3 regions of the Verrucosispora sp. WMMD573 genome follow, and region 3 is predicted to be linked to each of the others. Evidence: predicted binding sites of a transcription regulator. Region 3 holds the regulator's gene; each other region holds the start of a gene.
What was found. Region 3 encodes HrcA, which represses chaperone genes, less so after heat shock. Its sites were predicted from a motif close to GGTTNGCACNCTCNNNNNGAGNGTGCNAACC; they were not measured.
Positions count from the first base shown of each region.

Region 1: groL (chaperonin GroEL) is a predicted target of HrcA. The motif match lies at 3,348-3,378, and genes of this name have one in related genera.
Region 2: groES (co-chaperone GroES) is a predicted target of HrcA. The motif match lies at 3,551-3,581, and genes of this name have one in related genera.

Region 1 covers NZ_CP114901.1:890,861-901,048, forward strand. Annotated here, with positions in the region: gene O7601_RS04160 (S8 family serine peptidase) at 1-1,062, shown strand, start outside; gene O7601_RS04165 (hypothetical protein) at 1,211-1,453, shown strand; gene groL (chaperonin GroEL) at 1,527-3,149, opposite strand; gene O7601_RS04175 (hypothetical protein) at 3,426-4,427, opposite strand; gene O7601_RS04180 (cold-shock protein) at 4,556-4,759, opposite strand; gene O7601_RS04185 (GNAT family N-acetyltransferase) at 4,971-5,501, shown strand; gene paaN (phenylacetic acid degradation protein PaaN) at 5,561-7,234, opposite strand; gene O7601_RS04195 (GNAT family N-acetyltransferase) at 7,288-8,307, opposite strand; gene thrC (threonine synthase) at 8,550-9,836, opposite strand; SAM riboswitch class I at 9,846-9,981, opposite strand; gene O7601_RS04205 (DoxX family protein) at 10,101-10,188, opposite strand, start outside.
Region 2 covers NZ_CP114901.1:571,579-581,766, forward strand. Annotated here, with positions in the region: gene O7601_RS02625 (sulfite oxidase) at 1-1,159, opposite strand, end outside; gene groL (chaperonin GroEL) at 1,380-3,029, opposite strand; gene groES (co-chaperone GroES) at 3,102-3,416, opposite strand; gene O7601_RS02640 (helix-turn-helix transcriptional regulator) at 3,777-4,577, shown strand; gene O7601_RS02645 (DUF397 domain-containing protein) at 4,568-4,759, shown strand; gene O7601_RS02650 (methyltransferase domain-containing protein) at 4,973-6,157, opposite strand; gene ybaK (Cys-tRNA(Pro) deacylase) at 6,437-6,916, shown strand; gene O7601_RS02660 (substrate-binding domain-containing protein) at 7,128-8,222, shown strand; gene O7601_RS02665 (ATP-binding cassette domain-containing protein) at 8,326-9,144, shown strand; gene O7601_RS02670 (ABC transporter permease) at 9,141-10,188, shown strand, end outside.
Region 3 covers NZ_CP114901.1:6,447,592-6,457,779, reverse strand. Annotated here, with positions in the region: gene lepA (translation elongation factor 4) at 1-1,033, shown strand, start outside; gene O7601_RS29260 (GlsB/YeaQ/YmgE family stress response membrane protein) at 1,179-1,466, shown strand; gene O7601_RS29255 (MOSC domain-containing protein) at 1,605-2,249, shown strand; gene O7601_RS29250 (phytanoyl-CoA dioxygenase family protein) at 2,335-3,240, opposite strand; gene O7601_RS29245 (hypothetical protein) at 3,454-4,413, opposite strand; gene O7601_RS29240 (enoyl-CoA hydratase-related protein) at 4,532-5,320, opposite strand; gene hemW (radical SAM family heme chaperone HemW) at 5,341-6,564, shown strand; gene O7601_RS29230 (DUF4870 domain-containing protein) at 6,592-7,188, opposite strand; gene hrcA (heat-inducible transcriptional repressor HrcA) at 7,399-8,421, shown strand; gene dnaJ (molecular chaperone DnaJ) at 8,495-9,640, shown strand; gene O7601_RS29215 (16S rRNA (uracil(1498)-N(3))-methyltransferase) at 9,642-10,188, shown strand, end outside.

The sequences.
Region 1 (10,188 bases), 940 kb from region 3:
TGGCTGTCCAGCCGACCCGAGGTGGCCCGGGTGCTGATCAGCCAGCGACTGCGTCCGTTGCCGGCACCCGCCGACAGCGCCACCGGCAGCGCTTCGCCTCCGTCCGGTCCGCCCTGGAACATCACCATGATCGGCGCGGATCGAGTCTGGTCCGAGCTCGGCGTCACCGGTGACGGGGTGACCGTGGGCAGTTCCGACTCGGGAGTGGACGGGCGGCATCCGACCCTCGCCGAGGGTTTCCGGGGCGGCGGCGACTCGTGGTTCGACCCGTGGAACGGCAGCGGGACGCCGACCGACCGCAGCGGACACGGCACCCACACGATCGGCAGCGCCGTCGGGCGGGACGGCATCGGTGTGGCCCCCGGAGCGCGGTGGGTCGGCTGCGTCAACCTCGACCGCAACCTGGGGAACCCGGCCGCCTACCTCGACTGCCTCCAGTTCATGCTGGCGCCTTTCCCGCTCGGCGGCGACCCGTTCCGACAGGGGCGGCCCGCCCGGGCACCGGAGATCCTGACCAACTCGTGGGGCTGCCCGCCGATCGAAGGCTGCGATCCCGCAGCGCTGCGGCCGGCCGCGCAGGCGCTGGAGGCTGCCGGGATTCTCGTCGTCGCGGCGGCCGGCAACACCGGCCCGTTCTGCGGCTCCGTGCAGGACCCGCCCGCACCGTACGCGGACGTGCTGACCGTTGGCGCGGTGGACGACCGGCGGCGGGTAACCGACTTCTCCTCCCGTGGCCCGACAGTCGCAGGCGTGACCAAACCGGATCTGATGGCGCCGGGGGCGGGGATCATCTCCGCGATGCCTGGCGGCGGGTACGCCGTGCTCGACGGCACCTCGATGGCCACACCACAGGTGGCCGGCGTGGTCGCGTTGATGTGGTCGGCCAACCCGGAACTCGTCGGCGACCTCGACCGGACGCGGCGGATCCTCCGCGAGACGGCCGACCCGATCGGGACCAGCGACCCGGCCCGGGCGCGCACCGATGACTGTGGCGGCCCGGCGAACGTCGTGGGCGCCGGGCTGGTCGACGCGTACGCGGCTGTCTCGGCTGCCCGTGGTTGATCATTACTCGGGCAGTACCGAATGCAGCTTCTTACGTACGTAGCGCCCTTGAATACCTTAACGGGGCAAATAGTAAAAAGATCCTGATAATGCCATTCGCTCATCCCGGTGCCCGGCGCGTCCTACCGTTTCGGTAGAGGAGGCAGCGATGAGCACGGACGACGATCAGGCCGGGGAGGTCCCACCAGCCACCGGGGCCGCGCTCCACGGCCTCCCCGGCCAACTGCCGATCGACCGGCTCGACTATGGCGACGCCGAGCAGCTGGCCGAGATGACCGGTGTGGACGAGCCACCCGAGGAGCCGCTCATCCTGGTGGACGAGCCGGTTCAGCACCGACCACCGTACGACCGGGCGCGAGAGCGACGGAACCAGCGGCCACTGCCGACCTAGTCTCGCCACCGCCGACACAGCGGAAGGGGCGGACCGCTGACGCGGCCCGCCCCTTCCGGCGTTGGAGCTGGACTCAGAAGTCCATGTCCCCGCCGCCCGGGCCAGCCGGTGCGGCCGGGGTCTTCTCCGGCTTGTCCGCCACGACGGCCTCGGTGGTGAGGAACAGCGCGGCGATCGACGAGGCGTTCTGCAGCGCGGAACGGGTCACCTTGGCCGGGTCGATGATGCCCGCGGCCAGCAGGTCGACGTACTCGCCGGTCGCGGCGTTGAGGCCGTGACCCGGGTCGAGGTTGCGAACCCGCTCCACCACGACGCCGCCCTCAAGGCCGGCGTTCACGGCGATCTGCCGCAGCGGGGCGTCCAGCGCGATCTTCACGATCTGCGCGCCGGTCGCCTCGTCGCCGGCCAGGTCGAGCTTGTCGAAGGCGGTCTTGCCGGCCTGGACCAGCGCGACACCGCCACCCGGGACGATGCCCTCCTCGACGGCGGCCTTGGCGTTGCGGACCGCGTCCTCGATGCGGTGCTTGCGCTCCTTGAGCTCGACCTCGGTGGCCGCGCCGACCTTGATCACCGCAACACCGCCGGCCAGCTTGGCCAGCCGCTCCTGCAGCTTCTCCCGGTCGTAGTCGGAGTCGCTCTTGTCGATCTCGGCCCGGATCTGGTTGACCCGGCCCTGGATCTGCTCGGCGTCGCCGGCACCGTCGACGATCGTGGTCTCGTCCTTGGTCACCACGACCTTGCGGGCCCGGCCCAGCATGTCGAGGCTGACGGCGTCCAGCTTGAGGCCGACCTCCTCGCTGATGACCTGGCCACCGGTGAGGATGGCGATGTCGGTCAGCATGGCCTTGCGGCGGTCACCGAAGCCCGGCGCCTTGACGGCGACCGACTTGAAGGTGCCACGAACCTTGTTGACCACCAGCGTGGCCAGGGCCTCGCCCTCCAGGTCCTCGGCGATGATCAGCAGCGGCTTGCCGCCCTGCATGACCTTCTCCAGGATCGGGAGCAGGTCCTTGACCGACGAGATCTTGCTGTTCGCGATCAGGATGTACGGGTCGTCGAAGACGGCCTCCATACGCTCCGGGTCGGTCATGAAGTAGGCCGAGATGTAGCCCTTGTCGAAGCGCATACCCTCGGTGAGCTCCAGCTCGAGCCCGAAGGTGTTGCTCTCCTCGACGGTGATGACGCCTTCCTTGCCGACCTTGTCCATCGCCTCGGCGATGATCTCGCCGACGCTGGTGTCACCAGCGGAGATGGAGGCGGTGGAGGCGATCTGCTCCTTGGTCTCGACGTCCTTGGCGAGCTTCAGCAGCTCCTCCGAGACGTTCGCGACCGCAGCCTCGATGCCCCGCTTCAGGGCCATCGGGTTGGCACCGGCGGCCACGTTGCGCAGGCCCTCGCGAACGAGTGCCTGGGCCAGGACGGTCGCCGTCGTCGTGCCGTCACCGGCGACGTCGTCGGTCTTCTTGGCGACCTCCTTGACCAGCTCGGCGCCGATCTTCTCGTAGGGGTCCTCGAGCTCGATCTCCTTGGCGATGCTCACACCATCGTTGGTGATGGTGGGGGCACCCCACTTCTTCTCGAGCACGACGTTGCGGCCCTTGGGGCCGAGGGTCACCTTCACGGCGTCGGCGAGCTGGTTCATGCCCCGCTCGAGGCCGCGGCGCGCCTCTTCGTCGAACGCGATCATCTTGGCCATACGGCGTTGTCCTCCTGGACACTCACGGGCCACCCGAGTGTTGTGCCCCGGATGGGCCGTCTGGTGTACGCACCTTGGGACGTCGCCACCTGGCGACGGCGACGTCTCCTCGGCCGGGCCGGATAGCCCGCGACGACCGGCCACGTGCCCCACCCGTGGTTATGTCACGGGCGCGACCGCAGCCCCACCGTCCCGACCAGCTGGCACTCACGCCATGCGAGTGCCAATGACTTGTTTAGCACTCTGCCCTGCCGAGTGCAAGCACGATGGCCCGGGTCAGCCGAGTTCGGCCGCCAGTTGGGCGGCGTTCACCGGGCCCTCGTGTGCCCGCTGCTCGGCGTAGGTGACGACCAGCCCGACCAGCTGCGCGAGGTACGCCGGCAGCGTCAGCACCGCGACCACCGCAATCGTCAGCACCGCGCCCACCGCCGTGCCCGGCGAGTCCAACGGAGTGGTGCCGAACGGCAGGATCGCCAGCGACTCGAGCACGCTCGCGGCCAGTGAGAAACCGATCACGGCGGCACCCACCAGTGCGACCCGGCCGAGCAGCAGCCCCAGCCGGTCCCGCAGCATGCGGTGCGACCTGCTGAGCGGGTCGTGCCGCTCGAAGAGGTAGACCGGGCCGGCCAGGGCCAGCGCGAACGCCGCGTACACGCCGGGCAGGAAGCACAGACAGAACCCGAAGGTGACGATCAGGGTGATGAGCAGTGTCCAACCCCAGAGACCCAACGCCCGGCGCGTTCCGTAGCGTAGAGCGGCACCGAGGCCGGCCGACTCGCCGACCGCCTGTCGGGCGATGACCCAGGTGCCGGCGGCCCAGCCGAGGGCCTGCACCACACCGAGCAGCAGGCTGCCACCGACCACCGCGAGCAGGAGCGTCGCGAGGTCCGACCAGAAGTTCGCCGGCAGCGCGGCGGAGTCGCTGGCGAGTTGGGCGTCCCAGCGGGCCGAGGGGTCCACGGCCAGCACGAGCACCGACAGCAGTGCGGCCGGCAGCGCCTGGGTGAGCACGAGGATCGGCAACAGGGGTCGCCAACCCCGGCGCGCGGCGCCCACACACCGCGCGAACCAGCCGCCCAGCCCGACCCCGGGCGGGTTGACCAGGGCATCGGAGGGGTCGTGGCCGTAGCCGCCCGGTGGGTACCAGCCGTACAACGGCTGGCCGGGATACGGCGTCCCGCCGGGGTGCAGGGGTGGTTGGCCGGCCCATCCGGCGGGCGGCTGCGGCTCGCCCGGAGGTGGAGAGGACGGACCTGTCGGGGGCGGCTGGTCGGACATGGGACCTCCTCAGCGACGGCTGGCTCGGTCCATGATCTTCCCTTGTGGGGCGCCGGCACCGCTGCCCCCTCCGGCGATGGTCACGCCACCCCGACGACGATCGGTCGAATGGGGTGGGTGGTCGGCGCTCAGGCGATGACGCGTACCCGCTCGGCCTGTGGGCCCTTCTGGCCCTGGGCGATCTCGAACTCCACCCGCTGACCGTCGTCCAGCGCCTTGTAGCCGTCCATCTCGATCGCGGAGAAGTGAACGAAGACGTCCTGCCCGCCGTCGACGGCGATGAAGCCGTAGCCCTTCTCGGCGTTGAACCACTTCACGGTGCCTTGTGCCACGGTGTTTTCCTCACTCTGCACGGCGTTCCACTACCTCGGGTCGCCGGCGCACCGGCACCCGGAAACCACCGGTTTCGGCGGTCGGCGACGACCACTGAAACGGGTGACCGAAATCGCACGCTACACGAGGAGTGACGACGGCGCACGACCACAAATCGGGCGTATTACTATCGTCCGTATCGTCGTACGTCATTGTGATAAGCATTCCGGCATGACAAGCGCCACCGACGGAACGGGCTTGCGCCGGGCCGTCATCCGCCGAGTCGAGCCACCCGACGCAGCTCGGATGCGGGCACTGCGTCTGGAGATGCTCGCGGACGCGCCGTTGGCCTTCCTGGAGACGATCGCCGAGGCCGCGGCCCGGCCACACGCCGAGTACGCCGCCCGGGTCGCCCAGGTCTCCGCCGGTCCGGGCACAGCGCAGTTCGTGGCGGATCCGGGCGGCCGGCTCGTCGGGCACGCCGGCGGCATGGCGCACCCGGCCGAGCCGGGGGTGACCGTGCTCTACGCCGTCTACATCACCCCGAGCTGGCGGGGCACCGGCCTGCTCGCGGATCTTGTCGACGGGGTGGCGGCCTGGTCCCGGGCCTGCCGGCGGAACGAGCTGATGCTCGAGGTGGTGGTCGGCAACGACCGCGCCTACCGGGCCTACCAGCGGCTGGGATTCGTCGACACCGGCGTCCGCCTCCCGCACCCCAACATCCCCACCCTGCGCGAACTCCAGATGCGTAGGGCGGCGTAGCCACGACAGACGATCGCCGATCTGGGGCCCCGGGGAAGACCCCGGAGCCCCACCACGCCTCAGACGTGCCGGCGGCTCTGCACGACCCGGAAGCGGTTCGCCACGTACGCTCCGTCGGTCAACGCCGAGTTCGCCGCCGCGTTCGCCCCGCTGCCGTGGAAGTCGGAGAAGGCCGCCGACTGGTTCACGAAGACGCCGCCGGTGAGGTTGGCCGACAGGTGCACCCCGACCTCGATCGCCGCCGCTTCGGTGGCGTCCAGCACCGCGTCGTCGGTGGAGTAGACCGCCGCGGTGAGCGCACCCTTCTCACCCACTGTCGAGCGCAGGATCTCCAGGCTGTGTGCGGTGGAGTCGGTGGCGATGGCGAAGGAGATCGGCCCGAACCACTCCCGGGAGTAGGTCTCGGTGTCGCCCGCGTCCAGCTTGACGATGGTCGGCGTACGCACCACGGCGTCCGGAAACGACGGGTGCTCGACGGTACGCGACTCCAGCACCGGCGAACCGACCTTGGTCACCTCGTCCAGCCGCTCCAGCACCCCGTCGTTGACGATCGCGCCGGTCAGCTCCACTCCCCGGGCCGGGTCACCGGTGAGCTTGCCGATCGCCGTGGCGATGCCGCCGGCCACCTCGTCGAAGCTCTTGTGCCCCTGGTCGGTGTCGATGCCGTCCCGGGGGATGAGGATGTTCTGCGAGGTGGTGCACATCTGCCCGCTGTAGAGAGTCAGCGTGAAGCCCAGGTTGCGGCACATCCCGGTGAAGTCGTCGGTGGAGTCGATCACCACCGTGTTGAGCCCCGCCTTCTCGGTGTACACCGCCGCCTGGCGGGCGTTCGCCTCCAGCCAGTCGCCGTACTCGGTGGAGCCGGTGAAGTCGACGATCCGGACCGCCGGATGCAGGGCCAGCGTCGAGGCGATCTTCTCGCCGGGGGCCTCGGGGGCCAGCAGCACCAGGTTCGGGTCGAACCCGGCCTCGGCCAGCACCTCCCGGGCGTACCGGACGGTGACCGCCAACGGCAGCACGGCGCGCGGGTGCGGCTTGACCACGACAGGATTGCCGGTGACCAGCGAGGCGAACAGACCCGGGTACGAGTTCCAGGTCGGGAAGGTGTTGCAGCCGATGACCAGGGCCACGCCCCGGGGCACCACGTGGAAGGTCTTGGACATCCGCAGCGGGTCGCCCTTGCCGGCGGCCTTCTCCCAGCCCGCGGTGCCCGGGTGCCGGGTCATCTCCGCGTACGCGTAGGCCAGCGCCTCAAGCGCGCGGTCCAGCGCGTGCGCACCACCGGCCTGGAAGGCCATCACGAACGCCTGACCGCTGGTGAACTGCACCGCGTTGGCCAACTCGAAGACGTTCTTGTGCAGCCGGTCGAGGATCTCCAGACAGACGCCCACCCGGGTCTGAGGGCCGGCGTCGCGCCAGGCGGGCAGCGCCGCTGAGGCGGCGGCGACCAGTTGGTCGGCGTCGGCGTGCGGGTAGCGCACGTTCAGGGCGACGCCGAACGGGCTGTGCTCGGTGGCGACCCGTTCGCCGTCACCCGGCTGGTCGAGCGGGAAGTTCCCACCCAGGTACGCCTCGAACGCGGCCTTGCCGTCGGCGGCGGCGGTCTCGCCGTACACCCGTGGGCTTGGTGATTCCGGGTAGGCGGACCAGTATCCCCGCTCCGTGATCGCGGTCAGCGCGCGGTTGAGGGTCTCGGCGTGCCTGTCGTAGCGGGGGTGCGGGGTCTCCGTCATGCCCGCCATCATGCAACACGAAGCCCTCAGATCAGTAGGGGCGTGTCACAACTTCAGATGGTCAACTGCCAGTTGCTCCACCGGTCCTGCACCCGGAAACCGAGCTGCTCGTTGATGGCGATCATGTGGTCGTTGCTGGCCGCGTTGAAGGTGTCGATCACCCGCACGCCCGGTTCGTGGGCGAGCAGGTGCCGCAGGTTCTCGATCTTGGCAAGCAGGCCCAGCCGGTGTCCCCGGTGCTCCGGGTCGACGATGGTGATCTGCTGGAACGAGTGCCAGTCCGCGGAGGCACCGACGTCCAGCAGCGTCCATGCGACCAGCCGACCGGATGCCTCGTGGCGGACGCCGACGTGGTAACGGCGGCGGCCCCGCGCATCCAGCGCCAGTTCGGTGCCGCGCAGGCGATCGGCGTCGACCTTCTCCGGCTCCCACGCCAGATCGCCCATCGGCGCGTCGGCCAGCAGCCGTCCGTCGAGGTACGCCACGTCGGCGGCCAGGTCGTCGGGGGTGTACCCGCGCCAGCACAGCACCTGGTAGCCGGTCGAGCGATCCCGGGCGTCGGCCCGCAGCGCGTCCAGCTTCGCCTGATCGAGGTCGGCGGTGTCGAGGCGTCGCCGCACATCGGTCAGGGCATCGACCGCGCCCATGGCCACAGCGAACGCGTTACCCGGCGACCGGCGACCGGGCTCGCCGGCAAGCTCAGCGCGGCTCATCGCACTCACCCGCTTACGCCCGCGCTCGCGCAGCAGGCCGAGCCCATGTTCGGCCAACGCTCGGCCGACGCCTCGGCGGCGTTGTGCCGGATGCACGATCAGCTCAGCGGAGGCGTTCTCGGTGTTGTCCAACTGCGGCAGGTCCAGCCGGAGAAAACCGGCCGGCTCACCGTCGATCCGCGCCAGCAGCATGCGGGTTTCGTAGCCCGGCATCGGATGGCGCAGAAGGGCGGTGAATCGTTGCCGGCAGAGGGGCGGGAAGTCCGGCTCGTCGGCGGCCACCTGTGCGGCACCGACCTGATACGCCTGCTGGACGGCCGCCTCGTCGGCGGCCCCGACCGGGGTGATGGTGATGGTCATGACGGCAGCCTGCGCCAGCGACAGACGAGCGGGCCAGCGAATTTTCGCTGGCCCGCTCGGACGTTGGTCGGGAGGGACGATCGCACAACGCCTCCGGCGCTGGGTCGTAAAGACTGAAAGTCTACGGCGAAGCGCCCTCCCGCACGGAGCATCTTGCGCCGTCCGTTTGCGGTCGTCAAGTCCCTGGCGGCGTGTTTCGCTCACTCCCTGCGAAATACCGCTTACTCATCCGTTCGTCGTCGTCAGCCCAGCAGGCCCGCGTCGCGGGCGGCCCGCAACGAAGGCTTGATCCGGTGAGTGGGGCCGACCTCACCGGCGACCGCGTCGAGGGTCTTCAGCCCTTCGCCGGTGTTGAACACCACCGTCTCGGCGGCCGGGTCCAGTCGGCCCGACTCGACCAGCTTGCGCAGCACCGCCACGGTCACCCCGCCGGCCGTCTCCGCGAACACCCCGGTGGTACGCGCCAACAGGCGCACCCCGGCCCGGATCTCGTCGTCGTCGGCGTAGTCCATCCAGCCACCGGTGCGGCGCACCGCCTCCAGTGCGTACAGCCCGGCCGCCGGGTCGCCGATGTTCAGTGACTTGGCGATCCCGGTCGGCTTGACCGGGGTGATGGCGTCGGTGCCGGCATGCAGCGCGGTGGCGATCGGGTTGCAGCCGGCCGACTGCGCCCCGAAGACCTTCCAGCCACCCGCCGGGGCCTCGACCAGGCCGATCTCGACCAGCTCGCTGAACGCCTTGTCAATCTTGGTGAGCAGCTCGCCCGAGGCCATCGGGATGACCACCTGGGCGGGAATCCGCCACCCGAGTTGCTCGGCCACCTCGTAGCCGAGCGTCTTGGACCCTTCCGCGTAGTACGGCCGCACGTTGACGTTGACGAAGGCGGTGTCCTCGAACTCGTCCGTCTCGACCAGCTCGCCGCAGAGGCGGTTCACGTCGTCGTACGACCCGTCGATGGCGACCAGGTCGCCGCCGTAGACGGCGGTCGTGACGACCTTGCCCTGCTCCAGGTCACTGGGGATGAAGACCACCGAAGGCGCACCGACCCGGGCGGCGTGGGCGGCCACGGAGTTGGCCAGGTTGCCGGTGGAGGCGCAGGCGAACCGGGAGAAGCCCAGCGCGCGGGCGGCGGTCAGCGCCACCGACACCACCCGGTCCTTGAAGGAGTGGGTGGGATTGGCGCTGTCGTCCTTGACCCAGAGCGGCGCGGTGATGCCCAGTTCGGCGGCGAGCTGGTCGGCGGCCACCAGCGGGGTGAACCCCGGGTCCAGGGTGACCCGGGTGGCCGGGTCCTGACCGGCGGGCAGCAGAGCGGCGTACCGCCAGAGATTGCGTGGACCGGCCTCGATCTGCTCGCGGGTGACGGTGGCGAGTGCGGCCGAGTCGTAGTCGACCTCCAGCGGGCCGAAACACTCGTAACAGGCATGCTGGGCGGCGAGCGGGTAGCGGGCCGAACAGGCCCGGCAGACCAGGGCGCGGGCGGGGCTGGCGGCGGTGTCGATGCCGGACGGGGCGAGCGTCGACGTCATGTCGAAGTCCTCTCATCTTTCCCCGCATCGCACCCTGCGGCGGGGACGGAATTGGCACCTGCCCCGCCGGACGCTCAACGGTGAGCGCGCGAGGTGGTTGCCGGGGCGTCGTCGGGCCGTATCCCTCAGCCCCTCTGGATGAGGTATGCAGTTGTGCCGCCGAGTCTAGGCAATCCGGACGCGGCCGTCGCCTGCCAATCCCAGCCTGTGAGCGAAACCTCAGCGGCGCCGTTGCCGTCCCCCCGGCGCCGCTGAGCATCGCCGTCAGGCCGGCACGGACCGCCGCTCGCCCTCGGCCAGGGCGACCGTCGCAGCCCCGCGCCGCCAGAGCGTGTCCACCGCCCAGGTGCCC
Region 2 (10,188 bases), 620 kb from region 3:
CACAGGTCCAACCGTCGACCGAGCGCCCGACCACCTGGTCGGCGCCGTCCAGCGGCCCCACCTCGTCGAGCAGTTCGCGGATCGGTACGCCGAGCCACCGCGCGTTGCCGATCAGGTCGCCGCCGACCTCGTTGGAGACACAGGCCAGCGTCACGTACCGCTCCACCATCGGCCGAGCGAGCAGATCGGCGTAGCTCAGCGTGACCGGGTTGCGGACCCGGCCGTGGATGCGCAGCCGCCACGTCTCCGGATCGACCTGCGGCACCACAAGCGCGGTGTCGATCCGGTAGAAGCTCCGGTTCGACGTGACGTAGCTGGCCAGCCCGGGCACGGACAAGTTGGCACCGGCCGGCACCGGTGGTGCGGCAGCGACCGGGGCCGGCAGCGTGATCGCCTCGCGGGCGGCCGACACTCCCTGGCGGCCGGCCAACCACCGCCCCGCCACTCCCCCGACGGCGGCCACCCCGAGCACCGTCCCGACCCCGGTGAGGAACCGCCGCCGCGAGTCCGGGTCGACCTGCCGCCCGGGACCTGCGGGGCCCGATGGGCCACCGGCGGCCGGCGGGCTTCCCGGGGCCGACGGACTGCCGGCCGACGCGGTCGGGTCGGTCGTCGTCCCGTCGGGGACCCCGACGGTCCCGGCCGAATCCGGGTCGGGGGGCACGGCGGGATTGGCCACGGAGGGCGGGCCGGACGGCGTCGGTGGGGCCCACGGCCAGGGGTCGAGTTCCAGCGGGCCGGCGACGAACGCCCAGAGCGCGACCCCGCCGACCGCCGCTCCGAGCAGCGACGGGAGCACGTCGGCGGCGTCCGCGCCGGCCCGGGTCAGGGCCGCCGCCGCGCCGATCCCGGCGAAGACGACGATGCCGGCCAGGCCCACCGTCAGCCGCCGGGCGGCCAGCATGCCGATCAGGGCGGCGAAGCCGCCGAGCAGCAGCGCCGTGCCGACCAGTAGGGCGATCTTGTCGTACGTGCCGAAGACCTCGATGCCGAACCGCTTGACCGGCTCCGGGGCGGTGTCCACGACGAGACCGCCGACCGCGACGAGCGGGGACGACCGGGGGCCGGTCAGGGCGGCAACCACTTCGGCGGTGCCGATGGCCGCCGCAGCGGCGGCGATGCCGGCCAGGGCCGCGAACCGGGGTGTCGTGCTGCTCACCCGCCCAGTGTTTCCCACCGGCCACCGGTCCGGTAGCGCCGTCGGCGTTCCGTAACCTCTCGTCACCGCGCACCGGCCCGGAACCGGGTCCGACGTCCCGAGGGGTCCGACGTCCCGAGGGGTCCGCCTCCGCCGCCGGCTCCGGCGCACGACCGTCCCACTCACGCGCGTGGGGCGCACCGTCGTCGACGGTGCGCCCCACGTCCGGCGTACGGCAGGCTCAGAAGCCGGGGCCGTGCTGGTGGCTGTGACCGTGGCCGTGCGAGTGGCCGTGGCCACCCGCGGCGGGCTCCGGCTCGGCCGGCTTCTCCACCACCAGGCTCTCGGTGGTGAGCAGCAGACCGGCGATCGACGCGGCGTTGGTGACCGCGTTGCGGGTCACCTTGACCGGGTCGATGATGCCGGCCTTGGTCAGGTCGACGTACTCACCGACGGCGGCGTCGAGGCCGTGGCCCCAGTCGCTGCCGGCGACCTTCTGCACGACGACGTAGCCGTCGTGGCCGGCGTTCTGGGCGATCCAGCGCAGCGGCTCGACAAGCGCCTTACGCACGATCGACACGCCGACCTTCTCGTCGCCGGTGAAGCCGAGGTCGTCGTCGAGCACCGACAGGATCTGCGCCAGGGCGGCACCGCCGCCGGGCACCGTACCCTCCTCGACAGCGGCCTTGGTCGCGGCGATGGCGTCCTCGATGCGGTGCTTGCGCTCCTTCATCTCGACCTCGGTGGCCGCGCCGACCTTGACCACCGCGACACCGCCGGAGAGCTTGGCCAGCCGCTCGGCGAGCTTCTCCCGGTCCCAGTCGGAGTCCGAGGCCTCGATCTCCTTGCGGATCTGCGCGACCCGGTCGGCCACCTCGCTGGCCTGGCCGCCACCCTCGACGACCGTGGTGTTCTCCTTGTCGACCACGATGCGCCGGGCGCTGCCCAGCACCTCCAGGCCGACCTGGTCGAGCTTGTAGCCCAGCTCCGGGGCGACCAGCTCGGCGCCGGTGAGGATCGCCATGTCCTGGAGCATCGCCTTGCGGCGGTCACCGAACCCGGGCGCCTTGACCGCGCAGACCTTTATGGTCTTACGGATGGCGTTGACCACCAGGGTGGACAGCGCCTGCCCCTCGACGTCCTCGGCGATGATGAGCAGCGGCTTGTTGTTCTGGAGAACCTTCTCCAGCAGCGGCAGCAGCTCCTCGATCGCCGAGATCTTCTGCGTGGTGATCAGGATGTACGCGTCCTCCAGGACGGACTCCTGCGACTCCACGTCGGTGACGAAGTTCGGCGAGATGAAGCCCTTGTCGAACTGGAGACCCTCGGTGACGTCCAGCTCGGTGTGCAGGGCCGAGCCTTCCTCGACGGTGATCACACCGTCGCGGCCGACCTTCTCCATCGCCTCGGCGATCAGCTCGCCGATGGTGGCGTCCTGCGCGGAGATCGTCGCGACGTGCGCGACCGACTTCTTGTCGGAGACCTCGACGGCCTTGCCGAGCAGCGCCTCGGAGACCTTGGTGGCGGCGGCGTCGATGCCCCGCTTGAGGCCGGCCGGGTTGGCGCCCGCGGTGACGTTGCGCAGGCCCTCGCGGACCATGGCCTGGGCGAGCACGGTCGCGGTGGTGGTCCCGTCGCCGGCGACGTCGTTGGTCTTGGTCGCCACCTCCTTGACCAGCTGCGCGCCGAGGTTCTCGTACGGGTTGGTGAGCTCGATCTCCTTGGCGATGGTCACACCATCGTTGGTGATCGTCGGTGCACCGAATTTCTTGTCGAGGACGACGTTGCGCCCGCGCGGCCCGAGGGTGACCTTGACCGCGTCAGCGAGCGCGTTGACACCGTGCTCCAGCAGGTGCCGGGCGTCGTCCGAGAAGCTCAGGATCTTCGCCATGAATGTCCCTTCGAAGCGACGTTGCCCCGGCCCGGCGAGCCGGACCGGGGCAACGACACTGATCGGTCTGTCTTACTTCTCGATGACCGCGAGGACGTCGCGGGCGGAGAGCACCAGGTACTCCTCGCCGGCGTACTTGACCTCGGTGCCGCCGTACTTCGAGTAGAGAACGGTGTCGCCGACGGAGACGTCGATCGGCACGCGGTTGCCCTTGTCGTCGATCCGGCCCGGGCCGACAGCGAGGACGGTGCCCTCCTGCGGCTTCTCCTTGGCGGTGTCGGGGATCACGATGCCCGAGGCGGTGGTGGTCTCGGCCTCGTTCGCCTGGACCACGATGCGGTCCTCGAGCGGCTTGATCGCAACCTTGGTCGCGGTAGTCACGGGCATACCCTCCTGGGGTACTTGGTTTCGTTGCCGATCGGCATGCCGATCGGCGTCAATCTGCCACATGCCACCGGGCGGGGCCGTCGTCGCGGGTGCCGGTCCGCCTGGCGTTCAACCCCCGGACACCAGGGCCCGGAGGTTGGCACCCTCAGGGTGAGAGTGCTAATCGCAGGTTATTCCTCGGCTAGCACTCCGTCAAGGAGAGTGCCAATCCGCCGCCCTCGTGTCGCCGCTCCTCCGCCACTTTCTACCCACTCTTCCGGCGTCGTTCGCCAGCGTTTACCGCAACACGCCGACAGTCACTTCCCCGCCGAGCGCCCGGCCCTTACTCTCCGGCGCGACCACGTCACGGAGGGCGGACAGATGGCGGACGTACCAACCCTGGGTTTCCTGCGCGACCAGCTGCGTCGGGCCCGCAAGGTACGCGGGCTCAGCCAGGAGGAGCTGAGCAAGATGATCAACTACTCCACCTCGGCGGTGAGCGCGATGGAGATCGGCCCGAACCAGCTCAGTGCCGACTACCTGGCCCGGGTCGACAAGATGCTGGAGACCGGCGGGCTCTTCGTCGGCATGCTGGAGCTGATCCGGTTGCACGCCGAGCCGGACTGGTTCCGGCCGTGGGGCGAGATCGAGCGGGAGGCGGTCGCGCTGCGCTGGTACGACCCGGCCGTGGTGCCGGGCCTGCTCCAGACCGAGGCGTACGCGCGGGCGATGCTCCGGGCCGGCCCGCCGCTCACCGACGAGCAGATCGAGAAGCGGGTGCTGGCCCGGATGGCCCGGCAGGAGGTGCTCGCCCGCGAGGAGCCACCGCAGCTCGTCGCGGTGCTGGACGAGCAGGCGCTGCGCCGGCAGGTCGGTGAGCGCGCGACCATGCGCGAGCAACTGGAGCACCTGCTGGCCGTCAGTGACCGCCCGCACATCCAGGTGCGGATCGTCCCGGCCGAGACCCCGTGGTACATCGGACTCAACGGTCCCTTCGTGTTGGCCCGGCTGGCCGACGGCACCGAGGTGGCCCACCTGGACAACCAGCTCCGGGGGCACACCGTGGACAGCCCGAACGAGCTTGCCGCCCTGGGGCGACACTGGGAGACTGTGGCCGGTGAGGCGCTGCCGCGCCGGCAGTCCGCCCGCCTGATCGAGGAAGTGGCGAAGTCATGGACCTGACCCGCGCCGCCTGGCGCAAGTCCTCCCGCAGCAACAGCAACGGCGGCGCCTGCGTCGAGGTCGCCGACAACCTGCCCGGCCTGGTCGCCGTACGCGACAGCAAGGACCCGGCCGGCCCGGTGCTCGCCTTCACCCCCGCCGCCTGGCGCGCCTTCATCGCCCCCCACGCCCCCACCCGCTGACCAACCCCGACCCGCCCCTCCCCCCTTTGCGCCGACCCGGCCCCGCCCCACCCGGCTGGGCTCGCCATGCAGTCGCGCGCCCTCCCGCGCTGGGGACGCGCGAGTTGCGGCATGACGCGGTCTCCCGCCGAGCTGACAGCCCAGGATGCCGCAACCCGCGCCCGCCGGCTGCACATGACAGCTCGCACCGCGGCCCGGCCAGCGCGGCGGGGTTCAGGCCACCGGGCGGCAGACCAGGACCGTCGGGGCGGTGGCGACCCGGGTGAGCACCAGGCTCGCCGGCTGGTTGCCGCTTAGCCGCAGGTCGCGCCGGAGCCGCTCGGGCTCCAGCGCGGAGCCGCGCTTGAGAATCTCCACCCGGCCGACCCGCCGTTCCCGCAGCAGCGCCCGCAGCCGCTTGAGGGAGAACGGCAGCACGTCGGTCACCTCCAGGCAGCGGGCATACGGCGTGCGCTGGGCCGTGTCGGCGTAGAGGTAGGCGATGGTCGGGTCGGCGAGGGTGGCGTCCAGGTCGGCAGCCAGCTCGGCGATCAGGTGTGCGCGCACCACCGCCGGATCGGGGTCGTACACGAAGCGCCGCACCGCCCCGACCGGCGCCTCGCGGGTGCCCGACCCCGCGAGCCGGTGCACCGACTCCCCGGTCAGCACGGTCGCGCGGCGGGGGAAATCGGCCAGTTCGCCGCACCAGAGGGCCGCCTCGACCAGGTCGCCGTCCACGCTCACCCACTCCGCCTCCGCGCCAGGCGGGATCAGCGCGTGATCGATCCCCGGCGCGACCTTCACCACCGTGCGCGGCACCCGTCCGGCCAGGCCGGTCACGAAGTCCCACGGCGGTGAGTACGAGTTCGGGTCGAAAATCCGGCGACCGGTGCCGGCTCGGCGTCGGGCGGGGTCGCAGAAGACCGCCTCGACCCCTGTCACGTCGAACGCCGTCGCGTCGCCGCACTCGACGGTGACCAGGTCGGCCAGCCCGGCGGCCTGGGCGTTCGCCTCGGCCAGCGCAGCGGTGAGCGGGTCCGCCTCCACCGCGTACACCCGGATGCCGGCGCGGGCGGCGGCGAGCGCGTCGGCGCCCAGCCCGCAGCCCAGGTCGGCAAGTGTGCGCACGCCGGCGGCGCGCAGCCGCCGGGCCCGCCGGTCGGCGACGACCCGCCGGGTTGCCTGCTCCAGGCCCGGCCGGGTGAAGAACATGCCGGCCGCCGCCGGCCCGAACTTGCCGGTCGCCCGGCGGCGCAGCTCGGCCTGGGTCAGCGCCGCCGCCGCGAGCCCGCCGGGCACCCCGGCAGAGCGCAGCGCCACCGCCGCGGCCAGCGGATCACCGCCGGCCACCCCGGCTGCCGTGTCGAGCGCGGCCAACCCCTCGGGCGTACGCAACGCGGCGAACTGCTCCAGATCCACCCGCCTATTCTTCCGCCCCGCCCCCACCTGCCCCGCCGAGGCCCAGGCCGGCCTTTCGCCGGGCATGCCGGTCGCGACTTGCGGCATCCTGGGCCCTCACGTCGGCCAGAGGGCGCGACTTGCGGCATCCTGGGCCCTCACGTCGGCCAGAGGGCGCGACTTGCGGCATGTTGGGCCTCCGGTCGCCCGCCTTCGGTCGCCCCGGAAGGCGCCCCGGCACCGAACCACCGGATGAGAAGGCGCTGGCTCGGGCAACGGACCGGGGCTACGTTGGCGGGCATGGCGGGACGTGGCACCCCGGCGACCATGCTGCTGGCCAAGCGGAAGGTCGACCATCGCACCCATCCGTACGATGTCTCGCCTGATGAGCCCAACTATGGCGCGCTGGTCGCCGCCGCGCTCGCGGTGACGCCCGAGCGGGTCTTCAAGACCCTGGTCACCGAGGTCGACGGGGCACTGACGGTGGCGGTGGTGCCGGTCACCGGCGATCTCGACCTCAAGGCGCTGGCGGCGGCCGTGGGCGGCAAGCGGGCCACGCTTGCCGAGCGGGCGACGGCCGAGCGGGCCACCGGGTACGTACGCGGCGGGATCAGCCCGCTGGGCCAGCGGCGACGCCTGCCCACGGTCCTCGACGTCTCCGCCCTGAAGCATCCGACGGTGTACGTCTCGGCCGGCCGCCGGGGGCTCCAGGTGGAGCTGGCTCCGGCCGACCTGGCCGCCCTCACCGACGCCCGGTTCGCCCCGCTCGCCAGCCCCTGACCCGACCCGTACCCACCGACCGGCGACCCGGACACCAGGGCCGTCGCAGGCACGGTGGCGGCGAGGTGTCGCTGGCGTTGCTGAATTGTTACCGCCGACAACAAACTCGTGACCGGCGCACCCTTGTGCTGGCGTTGTGGCGCGGAATACGTTGCCGGACACAACAAAACAAAACACCGACACCCTTCCCACCCTCGAAAGGACCCTGCACATGCGCAAGGGCTTCCTCGCCGTCGGCACCGTGGGCCTGCTGGCCCTCGGCAGCCTGACGGCCTGTGGCGACGAGTCCGGCGGCGACCAGGCCGGCTCCGACGTGACCCCGAAGATCGGCGTGATCCTGCCGGACAGCAAGTCCTCCGCCCGCTGGGAGGGCGCTGACCGCAAGTTCCTCCAGGCCGCCTTCGATGCCGCTGGCGTCGAGTACGACATCCAGAACGCGCAGGGTGACAAGACCGCGTTCCAGACCATCGCCGACCAGATGATCACGAGTGGCGTCACCGCGCTGATGATCGTGAACCTGGACTCCGGCACCGGCAAGGCCGTTCTCGACAAGGCCAAGTCGCAGGGCGTCGCCACCATCGACTACGACCGCCTCACCCTCGGCGGCTCGGCGGAGTACTACGTCAGCTTCGACAACGAGGCTGTCGGCAACCTCCAGGGCGAGGGCCTGGCCAAGTGCCTGACCGACCAGAAGGCGGAGAAGCCGGTCGTGGCGTACCTGAACGGGTCGCCGACCGACAACAACGCCACCCTGTTCAAGAACGGCTACGACTCGGTCCTCAAGCCCAAGTTCGACGCGAACGAGTACGTCAAGGGCCCGGACCAGTCCGTGCCGGACTGGGACAACGCCCAGGCCGCCACGATCTTCGAGCAGATGCTCACCCAGACCGGCGGCAAGATCGACGGTGTGCTGGCCGCGAACGACGGCCTCGGCAACGCCGCCATCTCGGTGCTGAAGAAGAACCGGCTCAACGGCAAGGTCCCGGTGACCGGCCAGGACGCCACCCCGCAGGGCCTGCAGAACATCCTCGCCGGTGACCAGTGCATGACCGTCTACAAGGCGATCAAGAAGGAAGCCGACGCCGCCGCCGAGCTGGCCATCGCGCTGGCCAAGGGCGAGCGCAAGGAGACCGGCCAGACCGTCAAGGACCCGGAGGGCGGCCGGGACGTGCCGTCGGTCCTGCTCACCCCGCAGGCGATCTACAAGGAGAACGTCAAGGACGTCATCGCCGACGGTTTCGTGACCAAGGAAGAGGTCTGCACCGGCAACTTCGCCGCGCTCTGCACCGAAGCGGGCATCAGCTGACCTCACCCGCCTAGGCGGCGCCGCCCGGCACGGTAACCCCGTGCCGGGCGGCGTGCCGCCGCTGGACGGGCCCCGATCTCCCTCCGTGACAAAGGAGAACCCCGTGTCCGCGACCCCTCTGCTGGAGCTACGCGGGATCGACAAGAGTTTCGGTCCCGTCCAGGTCCTACGCGATGTCGCCTTCGCCGCCTACCCGGGCGAGGTCACCGCGCTCGTCGGTGACAACGGCGCCGGCAAGTCGACCCTGGTCAAGTGCATCAGCGGCATCTACCCGACCGACGCCGGGCAGTTCGTCTTCGACGGCCGGCCGGTGAACATCCACAGCCCACGCGACGCCGCGGCGCTCGGCATCGAGGTCGTCTACCAGGACCTCGCGCTCTGCGACAACCTCGACATCGTGCAGAACATGTTCCTCGGCCGCGAGAAGCGCAGCGGCATCGTCCTCGACGAGCCGACGATGGAACAGATGGCGGCCGAGACCCTCGCCGGGCTCTCCGTACGCACCGTCAAGTCGTTGCGCCAGCTCGTCTCCAGCCTCTCCGGCGGCCAGCGTCAGACGGTGGCCATCGCCAAGGCCGTGCTCTGGAACAGCAAGCTGGTGATCCTGGACGAGCCGACCGCCGCGCTCGGTGTCGCGCAGACCGCCCAGGTGCTGGAACTGGTCCGGCGGCTGGCCGACAACGGTCTGGCCGTCGTGCTCATCTCGCACAACATGAACGACGTCTTCGCCGTCTCCGACCGGATCGCCGCGCTCTACCTCGGCCAGATGGTCGCCCAGGTGAAGACCACCGACATCACTCACGCGCAGGTGGTCGAGCTGATCACCGCCGGCCGCTCCGGCGGGCTCGGACTCACCGGCGACCCGGCCACCAACGGCAACGGCGCGGCGCCGGCCGGCAGCACCACGGGAGGCGTCTCATGAGCACCACCGCCGTCAAGCAGGAGGGGCCGGCCGCCGTCACGTCGACGCCCTCCGTCGGCAGCCACGTCCGCGACTACTGGCGACGGGTACGCGGTGGCGACATCGGCGCCCTGCCCGCCGTCCTCGGCCTGCTCGTCCTCTGCACGGTCTTCTCGATCCTGCGGCCCTCGTTCCTCAGCGCCGGGAACTTCGCCAACCTGTTCACCCAGGGCGCGGCGGTCACCCTGATCGCGATGGGTCTGGTCTTCGTTCTGCTGCTGGGTGAGATCGACCTGTCGGCCGGCTTCGCCAGCGGCGTCTGCGCGGCGGTGCTGGCAAACGTGGTCACCGTGCTCGGATATCCCTGGTACGTCGCGGTGGCCGCCGCCGTGCTCACCGGCATGGTGATCGGTACGATCCTCGGCCTCCTGGTCGCCAAGATCGGCATTCCCTCCTTCGTGGTCACCCTGGCCGGCTTCCTGGCCTTCCAGGGCGTGGTGCTGCTGCTCATGGAGGAGGGCCGCAACATCTCGGTGCGCGACTCGGTGCTGGTGGCGATCGCCAACCGCAACCTGCCGCCGCTGCTCGGCTGGGCGCTCACCGCCGTGGCCGTCGCCGGTTACGCCGCCGTCCAGCTGCTCCGCTACCGCAATCGCGCCGCGCGAGGCCTGGTCACCGACCCCATGACGGTGGTGCTCGCCCGGATCGGCGGGCTGGCTGTCATCCTCGGCCTCGCGGTCTACATGCTCAACCTGGAGCGCAGCCGCAACGTGCTGATCAGCTCGCTCAAGGGCGTGCCGATCGTGGTGCCGATCATCGCCGTGCTGCTCATCATCGGGACCTTCGTGCTCCACCGCACCAGCTACGGCCGGCACATCTACGCGGTCGGCGGCAACAAGGAGGCCGCCCGTCGGGCCGGCATCAACGTGGACCGGATCCGCATCTCGGTCTTCGTCATCTGCTCCACCATGGCCGCTGTCGGCGGCATCGTCGCCGCCAGCCGGGCCAACTCGGTCGACCCGAACACCGGCGGCAGCAACGTGCTGCTCTACGCCGTGGGCGCGG
Region 3 (10,188 bases):
GGTGAAGGACGTCCGGCAGTCCCGGGTCGGTGACACGGTCACCATCAACGGGCGGCCGGCGGCCGAGGCGCTCGGTGGTTACAAGGACCCGAAGCCGATGGTCTACTCCGGCCTGTATCCGATCGACGGGTCGGACTACCCCGCGTTGCGGGACGCGCTGGACAAGCTCAAGCTCAACGACGCCGCGTTGACCTACGAGCCGGAGACCTCCGGTGCGCTCGGGTTCGGTTTCCGCTGCGGCTTTCTCGGCCTGCTGCACCTGGAGATCATCCGGGAGCGGTTGGAGCGGGAGTTCAACCTCGACCTCATCTCGACCGCGCCGAACGTGGTCTATCGGGCCATCCAGGAGGACGGCGACGAGGTCGTGGTCACCAACCCCAGCGAGTACCCGACCGGCAAGATCGCCGAGGTGTACGAGCCGACCGTGCGGGCCACGGTGCTCACCCCCAACGACTACGTCGGTGCGGTGATGGAGCTGTGTCAGAGCCGGCGCGGCAGCCTCCTGGGCATGGACTACCTCTCCGCCGACCGGGTGGAACTGCGTTACACGCTGCCCCTCGCTGAGATCATCTTCGATTTCTTCGACCAGTTGAAGAGCCGTACCAAGGGCTACGCGTCGCTGGACTACGAGCCCTCGGGTGAGCAGGCGTCCGACCTGGTCAAGGTCGACATCCTGCTGCACGGCGAGCCGGTGGACGCGTTCAGCGCCATCGTGCACAAGGAGAAGGCGTACACCTACGGCACCACCATCGCGGCGAAGCTGCGCAACCTCATCCCGCGCCAGCAGTTCGAGGTGCCGATCCAGGCGGCCATCGGCAGCCGGGTGATCGCTCGGGAGACGATCCGCGCCATCCGCAAGGACGTGCTAGCCAAGTGCTACGGCGGTGACATCAGCCGTAAGCGCAAGCTGCTGGAGAAGCAGAAGGAGGGCAAGAAGCGGATGAAGATGGTGGGCCGGGTGGAGGTCCCGCAGGAGGCGTTCATCGCTGCGCTCTCCTCCGACTCGGACGGCAAGGCGAGCGGCAAGAAGTGATGCCTTCCGGGGTGGTCGCGATCTTTCGGGGTGGTCGCGAGCTCTCGGTCAGAAAAGCCGGTTTGGGATCTTCCATGGTCGGGCATTAGGCGGTCACGACAGGAACACCACAAACGTTGAACGTCTTTCGTGAAGGAGAGCGACCATGGAGCTCACCGTCTGGGGCATCATCACCGCCCTGATCGTTGGTCTGATCGTCGGTGCGCTTGGCCGACTGGTGGTGCCGGGCCGGCAGAACATGCCGATCTGGCTGCACATGCTCATCGGTGTCGGCGCGGCGCTGCTCGGCACCGTGATCGCCCGTGCGTCCGGCTTCGCCGAGACCGCCGGTATCGACTGGCGGGAGCTGATGCTCCAGGTGCTGCTGGCCGCCGTCGCGGTGGCGCTGGTCGCCGGCGTGGGCCGTAACCGCCGGGGTGTCACCCACCGGTAACAGCTGAACCGCCGAAAGGCGCCCGACCGTCGAGGTCGGGCGCCTTTCGCATTCGTACGCCCGATCCTCGTGTCCGTGCCGCTGGCGACCTGACCAGCGGGCGGTGGCGTGCCGAGGCCGCTCCCGTAGGATGTGATCATGACAGGCAGGGTGGCCTCGGTAAACGTCGGCATCGTCACCGAGGCGGCGTGGGCCGGCGACCCGAGCGGGCGCAGCGGCATCGACAAACGGCCGGCGGAGGCCCCGGTGCTCTTTCGCACCGACGGCGTGGCCGGCGACTTCATCGGCGAACGGGCCCACCACGGTGGTCCGGACCAGGCTGTCTACGCGTACGCGGGGGAGGACGCGGCCTGGTGGGAGGCGGACCTCGGGCGCACCATCCGGCCCGGCTGCTTCGGCGAGAACCTCACCACGTACGCGGTCGACCTGACCGGTGCCGTGATCGGCGAGCAGTGGGCAGTCGGCGAGGCGCTGCTCCAAGTGACCACGCCGCGTACGCCGTGCACCACCTTTGCCGGCTTCTGGGGCGTACCGGATCTGATCAAGCGGTTCACCGCCCGTGCCACGCCCGGCGCGTACCTGCGGGTGGTGCGCGAGGGCGCGGTGGGCGTCGGCGACCCGATCGAGATCGTGCACCGGCCGGCGCACGGGGTGACCATCGGCGAGGTGTTCCGGGCGCTGACCGTGGAGCCGGCGCTGCTGCCCCGGTTGCTGAACGCCGACGAGCTGCCCGAGCCGATTCGCGACAAGGCGCGTCGCCGCCTCGGTGAACCGGCCGGCTGACCGACCGGCAGGTCTGTCCCGAGACGACGCGACAGGCCCCGTGGCACGTCCAGGCGTGCCCACGGGGCCTGTCGTCACGCTCCGGTCAGCGGAGCCAGGGGATGTTGCGGTTGAGCAGACCGCGCTGCTTGAGCTCCTTGCGCAGCGGGATCTCGTCGTCGATGTAGCCGTCCCAGTTGATGCCCCAGTAGTTGGCCGTGTGGGTGCCCTCCCCGAGCAACTGGCGCTGCACCGGCGTGCGGTTGCGGTACCACTCGCCGTCCTTGTCGGGGTGCAGCTCGTCGAGCGGGCGGATCCACCGGTAGGTGTAACCGACGAACAGCATCTTGCGGGTGATGTTCGACAGGTTTGTCGACCGGGAGTGCCACTGGCGGCGGTCGAAGATGAAGGCGTCACCCGGGTTGGCGGTGATCTCGACCGTGCCCTCGGGGTCCGGGTTGTGCACGCTCAGGTCCGCCGGGCGCGGCAGCGAGTTCCACAGGTGGCTGCCGGGGATCACCTTCGTCGCGCCCCGTCCCTTCTCCGACAGGTCGGAGAGCACGTAGGCGACCTTCAGCGAGAACATCGGCCGGGGCAGGTTCGGGTCCATCGTCTCCGGGTCGGAGTTCTGCCGGTACCCGTCCTGGTGCCAACCCCAGTACGGCTTCTCGGGCTCCGACGCCGGCGGCGTGACGTCGAGGTGGTTGTGGTGGGTGTAGATGTTCCAACCCGCCAGGCCCCACATGTAGGGGAACGCGATCGGGTGGGTGAGCAGCTCGCCGAAGAGCTCGTCACGCTCAAGGAAGCCCAGCAGGTGCAGGGTGCCGTCCTTGGTGGTGCTGCCCTTGGCCTTCTCCTCCTCGTACACCCGGTCGACCGCGGCCTCGAGAGCGGCCCGGTGATCCTCGGTCAGGACGTTGCGCAGCAGGAGAAAGCCCTGCTCGTGGAACTCCTTGCGGTCGACGTCACTGATCGGTTCGTAGCCGGTCCGGTCGCCGTAGTCGAACGCCACGTAGTACCCCTCCCCAAGAGGTGAAACCATTTCTGGCACAGGCCGCCGATCGTAACGCGGGTCCAGACGGCTCGGGGGGCACCCCGCGACCTTTCCACAGGTACGGCGACTGAAGGCGGTTGAACGACTACCGCATGTCACCCAACGTGGCGAGACGCGGCTTTACGTACCGAAATGCCGGATCTTGCGGTGACTGCGAGTAAGAGCGACAGGTCAGACGTCGGCGTGGACCTCGGCGAGGACCTCCGTGTCACCCCGGTCGCTGTCCGGCAGGCGCTTCCAGTCACCGCGCTTGGCGGTCCACTCCCGGCCGTCGTAGGTCACCCGCTTCACCCCGTGCTCCTTCGCGTGGGAGACCAGCCAGTGCGTGTACCGCCAGCCGGCCCGCACGCCCTCGGCGGAGGTCATCAGGCTGCCGGCGGGGCTCCGCTCGAAGTCGTTGATCCCCACCTTCAGCAGAGTCGGGTTGCCGTAGCTGTCGACGGCGGAGCTGAAGTAGCCCCTGCCCGTCTGCCGGTCGTCGTCGGAGGTGAAGGCTCGCAGACCCCAGTCGAGCGCCAGTCCCTCGGTCAGCGCGGCAATGGCGGCGGCGCCGCGCAGCACCGGATCACCGCCCACCGCGCAGGTGACCGCCGTGGTGGCGTGGCCGAGCAGCGCCCGGCTGAGCACCTGCGACTCGTCGGCCCACTTCTCGTACGCCTCCGGGAAGGCCGAGCGCTGCACCTTCTGCGCGGCGTCGGTGACCCGCATGTCCTCCCAGCCGCGCACCTTCTTCAGCGCCGCGTAGAACTTCCCCGCCGCGTACCGGGGGTCGCGGATCTGTGTCGGCGTGCCCCAACCCTGGCTCGGTCGCTGCTGGAACAGCCCCACGGAGTCGCGGTCGCCGCCGGTCAGGTTGCGCAACCCGGACTCCTGGTACGCGGTGGCCAGCGCCACCACCACCGCCCGCTCCGGCATGTCGCGCTGCACGCCGATCGCCGCGATGGTCGCCGCATTCGCCATCTGCTGCGAGTCGAGCGTCACCTTGCCGTCGGCCTGCACCGTGCAGGCCCGGCCGGCCAACGGCAGCCGGAGCCCCTCACCGGCCTGCCTCAGCACCACGATCATCCCGATCGCGGCGATCAGGACGAGGACCACGAAGCCCGTCGCGACAGCCCGAGTTCGCACCCGCACCTCCTGCGTCAAGGTCCGCCAAGCGTACGTCCCTCATCGACCCGTTCGGGTCGTCCGACCGGTTCCCACCTCCTGTGGCACCCCCGCGTAACCCGAGGTTCCCCGTCCCGGCCGTACCTCACCCACCGAGTTCCGTCACCCAGCGCGGCTGGCGCTTCTCCCGGAACGCGGTGACCCCCTCGATCCCGTCCGCCGACAGGAAGTACCCGGTGGACAGCTCGGCCAGCTCGGCCAGGTCGGCCCGCAGGTCGACGGCGGCCGGCCGGCGCAGCAGGCGCTTCGCGCCGGCCAGCGCCGCCGGGGCCCCACGGACCAGCGAGTCGCAGTACCGCCGCACCTCGGCATCCAGCTCCTCGGCCGGCACCGCGGCGGTGACCAGGCCGATCTCGGCGGCCCGCCGGCCGTCGAAGGTGTCGCCGGTCAGGTACAGCTCGGCCGCCGCCCGGGTGGTTAGGCGGGGCAGCACCGTCGCGGAGATCACCGCCGGGATCACCCCGATCCGCACCTCGGTGAAGGCGAACGTGGCCTCGGCCGCGCAGACCGCCAGGTCGGCCGCCGCGATCAGGCCCAGTCCGCCGGCCCGGGCCGGGCCGGCCACCCTCGCCAGCACCGGCTTCGGGCACTCCCAGACCGCCGCGAGCACGTCACCCAGCATCCTGGCGGGCACCGTGCCGCTGGCGTACGCCGCCGCGGTCTCCTTCAGGTCGGCGCCGGAGCAGAAGACCGGTCCGCTGTGGTCGAGCACGATCACCCGGACCGCGTCGTCGGCGACCGCGGCGGCCAGCCCCGCCAGCAGTTCGGTCATCAACGGTGTGGAGAGCGCGTTGCGGTTGTGCGGACTGTCCAGCGTGAGCGTGGTCACCCCGCGGGCCGTGGCGACCCGCACGAGCGCGTCGGGAGAGGTCATGCCAGGGCACACTAGTGGCCATGCCCGGCGTTCTTCCAGCAGGCGAGCCCGTCCCCGCCGACGGGTCGCTGCCCGCGTCCGCCCGTGCCTCAGTGGGCGCCCGGGGTTTCGGGGTCTACGTGCATGTGCCCTTCTGCGCGAGCCGCTGCGGCTACTGCGACTTCAACACGTACACCGCCGACGAACTGGGCGGCGGCGCGAGCCGGGAGAGCTACGCCGACACCGTGCTGGCGGAACTGACGCTCGCCGCCCGGGTGCTGGGCGAGGCCCCACCGGCACGGGTGGACACGGTCTTCGTCGGCGGCGGCACCCCCACCCTGCTGCCCGCCGACGACCTGGCCCGGATCCTCGACGCGATCGACCGGACCTGGGGGTTGGCCGCCGACGCGGAGGTGACCACCGAGGCCAACCCGGAGTCGGTGACGCCCACCTCGCTGAAGGAGTTGCGTGCCGCCGGGTACACCCGGATCTCGCTGGGCATGCAGTCGGCCGCGCCCGGGGTGCTCGCCGTGCTCGACCGCCGGCACCACGCCGGTCGGGCCACCGCCGCCGCGCTGGAGGCCCGCGACGCCGGCTTCGACCACGTCAATCTCGACCTGATCTACGGGACACCGGGGGAGCGGGCCGATGACTTCGCCGCCTCGCTGGACCAGGTGATCGCCGCTGGCGTGGACCATGTCAGCGCGTACGCCCTGATCGTCGAGGACGGCACCCGGCTGGCCGCCCGGATGCGCCGTGGTGAACTGCCGTACCCGGACGAGGACGTCGCCGCGGACCGTTACCTGGCCGCCGAGTCCGCCCTCGGTGCGGCCGGCTTCTCCTGGTACGAGGTCTCCAACTGGGCCCGCACACCGGCCGCGCGCTGCCGGCACAACCTGCTCTACTGGACCGGCGGTGACTGGTGGGGCCTCGGGCCGGGAGCGCACAGCCATGTCGGCGGGGTGCGCTGGTGGAACGTCAAACATCCCGCCGCGTACGCGCAACGCCTCGCCGCCGAAGCGTCACCCGGGCAGGCCCGGGAGGTGCTCACCGGCGACGAGGCGCACATGGAGGACGTCATGCTCCGGCTGCGGCTGCCCGCGGGCCTGCCGCTGGACGCGCTGACCGACGCCGGTCGGGCCGGCGCGGCGCGGGCGGCGGCCGAGGGGCTGCTCGACCAGCCCGCCCACGCCGCCGGCCGCGCCGTGCTCACCCTGCGCGGTCGGCTGCTCGCCGACGCCGTGGTCCGCGACCTGCTGCCCTGATCCCCGTCATCAGACCGGCCGGCGCGCTCAGCGCTTCACGAACGCGTAGGTCATCGGGTACTGGTAGAGCACGCCCTCGTTGGCCTTGACCCCGCCGATGATGCCGAAGATCAACGGCACGATCGCGACGAGGATCGGCACGAAGAACAGGATGCCGCAGGTGATCGTGGCGAGCACCCAGCTCAGCACGCCAGCGACCGCCCAGGTGAGCTGGAAGTTCAGCGCGGCCACCGAGTGCGCCCGGACGATCGGGGACTGCTGCCCGCGGGCCATCATCGCGATCAGTGGCGCCACCCAGCCGAAGAGCCCGCCGCCGACGACCACGCCGAGCGGGCCGCCGAAGTGCGCGATCAGGGCCCAGGTCTTGTCCTCGTTGTTGGCGTAGCCACCGCCAGGAGCGCCGTAACCGCCGGTCGGGTAGCCGACACCGGGGGCTCCGGGTGGGGGCGGGTAACCGCCCGGCGGCGGGTAGCTGCCGGGTGGTGGGTAGCCGGCCGGCGGCGGCTGGTCGCCGGTGGGAGGGGGATAGCCGCCGGGCGGGGGATAGCCGCCCTGGCCAGGCGAACCGGACAGTGGTGTCGTGGGTTCGTCGCCGGAGTCCGGGGGACGAGGTGGTTCAGTCATGGAGGTCACGGTAGGTGCCAGCGGCAACGGCGCACCAGAGCGACACCGGCGAGTGTCAACCCGCCGATCGGTTCGATGACGGGCGTGCCGACTTGATCATCGCGTCGAGGGGGACGCCGACGTAGACTGGCACTCGCTACAGTCGAGTGCCAGAGTGTTCCTCTGGCGGCCGTGACGCTGCGGGCTGACCTGCGACAGGAGGTGGCAAGGATGGGTCTGGACGACCGGAAGCTCGCCGTGCTCCGGGCGATCGTCGAGGACTACGTCGCCACCCAGGAGCCGGTCGGCAGCAAGTCACTTGTCGAGCGGCACCAACTCGGCGTCTCGCCGGCCACGGTCCGAAACGACATGGCCGTGCTGGAGGAAGAGGGCTACATCCGTCAGCCGCACACCAGCGCCGGGCGGGTGCCCACCGACCGTGGCTACCGACTGTTCGTCGACCGGCTGAGCCGGGTCAAGCCGCTCAGCCCGGCCGAGCGCCGGGCGATCGAGCGCTTCCTGGCCGGCGCCGTCGACCTGGACGATGTGGTGCACCGCACAGTGCGGCTGCTGGCGCAGTTGACCCGGCAGGTCGCCGTCGTGCAGTACCCGAGCCTGGCCCGGTCCCGGGTGCGGCACCTGGAACTGGTGCCGATCTCCACCACCCGGCTGATGCTGGTGATGATCGCCGACACCGGCCGGGTCGAGCAGCGGCTGGTGGAGCTGCCCGCACCGGTCCTCGCCGACGACGTGCTGGACCTGCGCCGGCTGGTCAACGAGAAACTGGTGGGTGTCCGCCTGTCGGAGACCCCGCCGCTGGTGCAGACGCTCATCGACGACTCCGTGCCGCACCTGCGCGCGGCGATGGCCACCCTGTCCACGGTGCTGCTGGAGACACTCGTCGAACGACACGAGGAGCGGCTCGCGCTGGCCGGCACCGCCAACCTCGCCCGGGGCGGCCTGCTCGACTTCCAGGGCTCGTTGCGTCCGATCCTCGAAGCGCTTGAGGAGGAGGTCGTGCTGCTCAAGCTCATTGGCGAGGTGGAGCCGAGCACACTGCGGGTGCGCATCGGCGACGAGAACGAGATCGACAACCTACGGGCGGCCTCCGTGGTCAGCACGGGGTACGGCCCGGGCGCGACAATCGTCGGGGGGATGGGCGTGCTGGGACCGACCCGGATGGACTACCCCGGAACCATCGCCACGGTGAGGGCCGTGGCACGCTACGTGGGCGAGCTGCTGGCCCAGAACTGACAAGTCAGGGCCGACGGCAGGCTGCCGCCGCCGAACGGCGTAACCCGAGACGAACACGAGGACACGGAACGCAGTGGCCAGGGACTACTACGGCATTCTCGGCGTGAGCAAGGGTGCCTCCGATGACGAGATCAAGCGCGCCTACCGCAAGTTGGCGCGCCAGTTCCATCCGGACGTGAATCCGGATCCGGAGGCACAGGAGAAGTTCAAGGACATCAACGCCGCGTACGAGGTTCTCTCGGACGATCGGAAACGGCAGATCGTCGACCTGGGCGGGGACCCGCTGGCCCCCGGCGGGGGCGGACCCGGCGGTCCGGGTGGCCCCGGCGGGGCCGGTCCCTTCGTCGGCTTCCAGGACATCATGGACGCGTTCTTCGGCGGAGCCACGGGCGCCGGGCGAGGCCCGCGTCCGCGCACCCGCCCGGGCGCCGATGCGATCCTGCGCCTGGAGCTGGACCTTCAGGAGACCGCCTTCGGCGTCGAGGCGCCGATCACCGTCGACACCGCCGTGCTCTGCACCACCTGCTCCGGCGCCGGCACCGCCGCCGGCACCCACCTGGCCACCTGCGAGGCCTGCGGTGGCCGGGGCGAGGTGCAGTCGGTGCAGCGCACCTTCCTCGGGCAGGTGGTCTCCGCCCGGCCGTGCACGGTCTGCCAGGGCTACGGCACCACCATCCCGAGCCCCTGCCCGACCTGCGCCGGCGACGGCCGGGTGCGCACCCGCCGTTCGCTGACCGTCAAGATCCCCGCCGGGGTGGAGGACGGCATGCGGATCCGCCTCGCCCAGCAGGGCGAGGTCGGCCCGGGCGGCGGCACCGCCGGGGACCTCTACGTGGAGATCCACGAACGGCCACACGACGTCTTCTCCCGCAAGGGGGACGACCTGCACTGCCGGGTCACCGTGCCGATGACGGCCGCCGCGCTCGGCACCCGGCTGACCATCAAGGCGCTCGACAGCGAGGAGCCGGTCGACGTCAAGCCGGGCACCCAGCCGGGCAGCACCCTGCGGCTGCGGGCCCGCGGCGTACCGCACCTGCGCGGCGCCGGGCGCGGCGACCTCTACGTCCACCTGGACGTGCGTACCCCGACCAAGCTCGACGCCGAGCAGGAGCGGATGCTGCGCGAGTTCGCCAAGACCCGCGGCGAGGAGGTCGCCGAGCTGACCAAGCAGGGTGGCTTCTTCTCCCGGATGCGCGACGCCTTCAACGGCCACGCCTGACGTGTCCGCCCCGCTGTTCCTGGTCGAGTCGCTGCCCACCGCCGCCTCGATGGTGCTGGACGGCCCCGAGGGCCACCATGCCGCGACCGTGCAGCGGCTGCGCGTCGGCGAGCAGGTGCTGCTCGCCGACGGGCGAGGCGGCACGGCCACCGCCGTGGTCAGCGCCGTCGGCCGGGGCACCCTCGACCTCGACGTGACCGACCGGGGGTACGTCGACGCGGCGAACCCGCGGCTGGTGGTGGTCCAGGGCATCGCCAAGGGCGACCGGGGTGAGCTGGCCGTGCAGGCCATGACCGAGGCGGGCGTGGACGAGATAGTCCCCTGGGCGGCGGGCCGCTCGGTGGTGCAGTGGCGCGGCGACCGGGGCGTACGGGCCCGCAGCCGGTGGGTAGCGACCACCCGGGAGGCGACGAAGCAGGCCCGGCGGGCGTGGCTGCCGGTGGTGGCGGGGGCACCGGACGAGACCACCACATCGGTGACGCGCCGGATCGCCGGGGCGGCGGGCCGGTACGTGCTGCACGAGGAGGCGACGGACCGGCTGACCACCG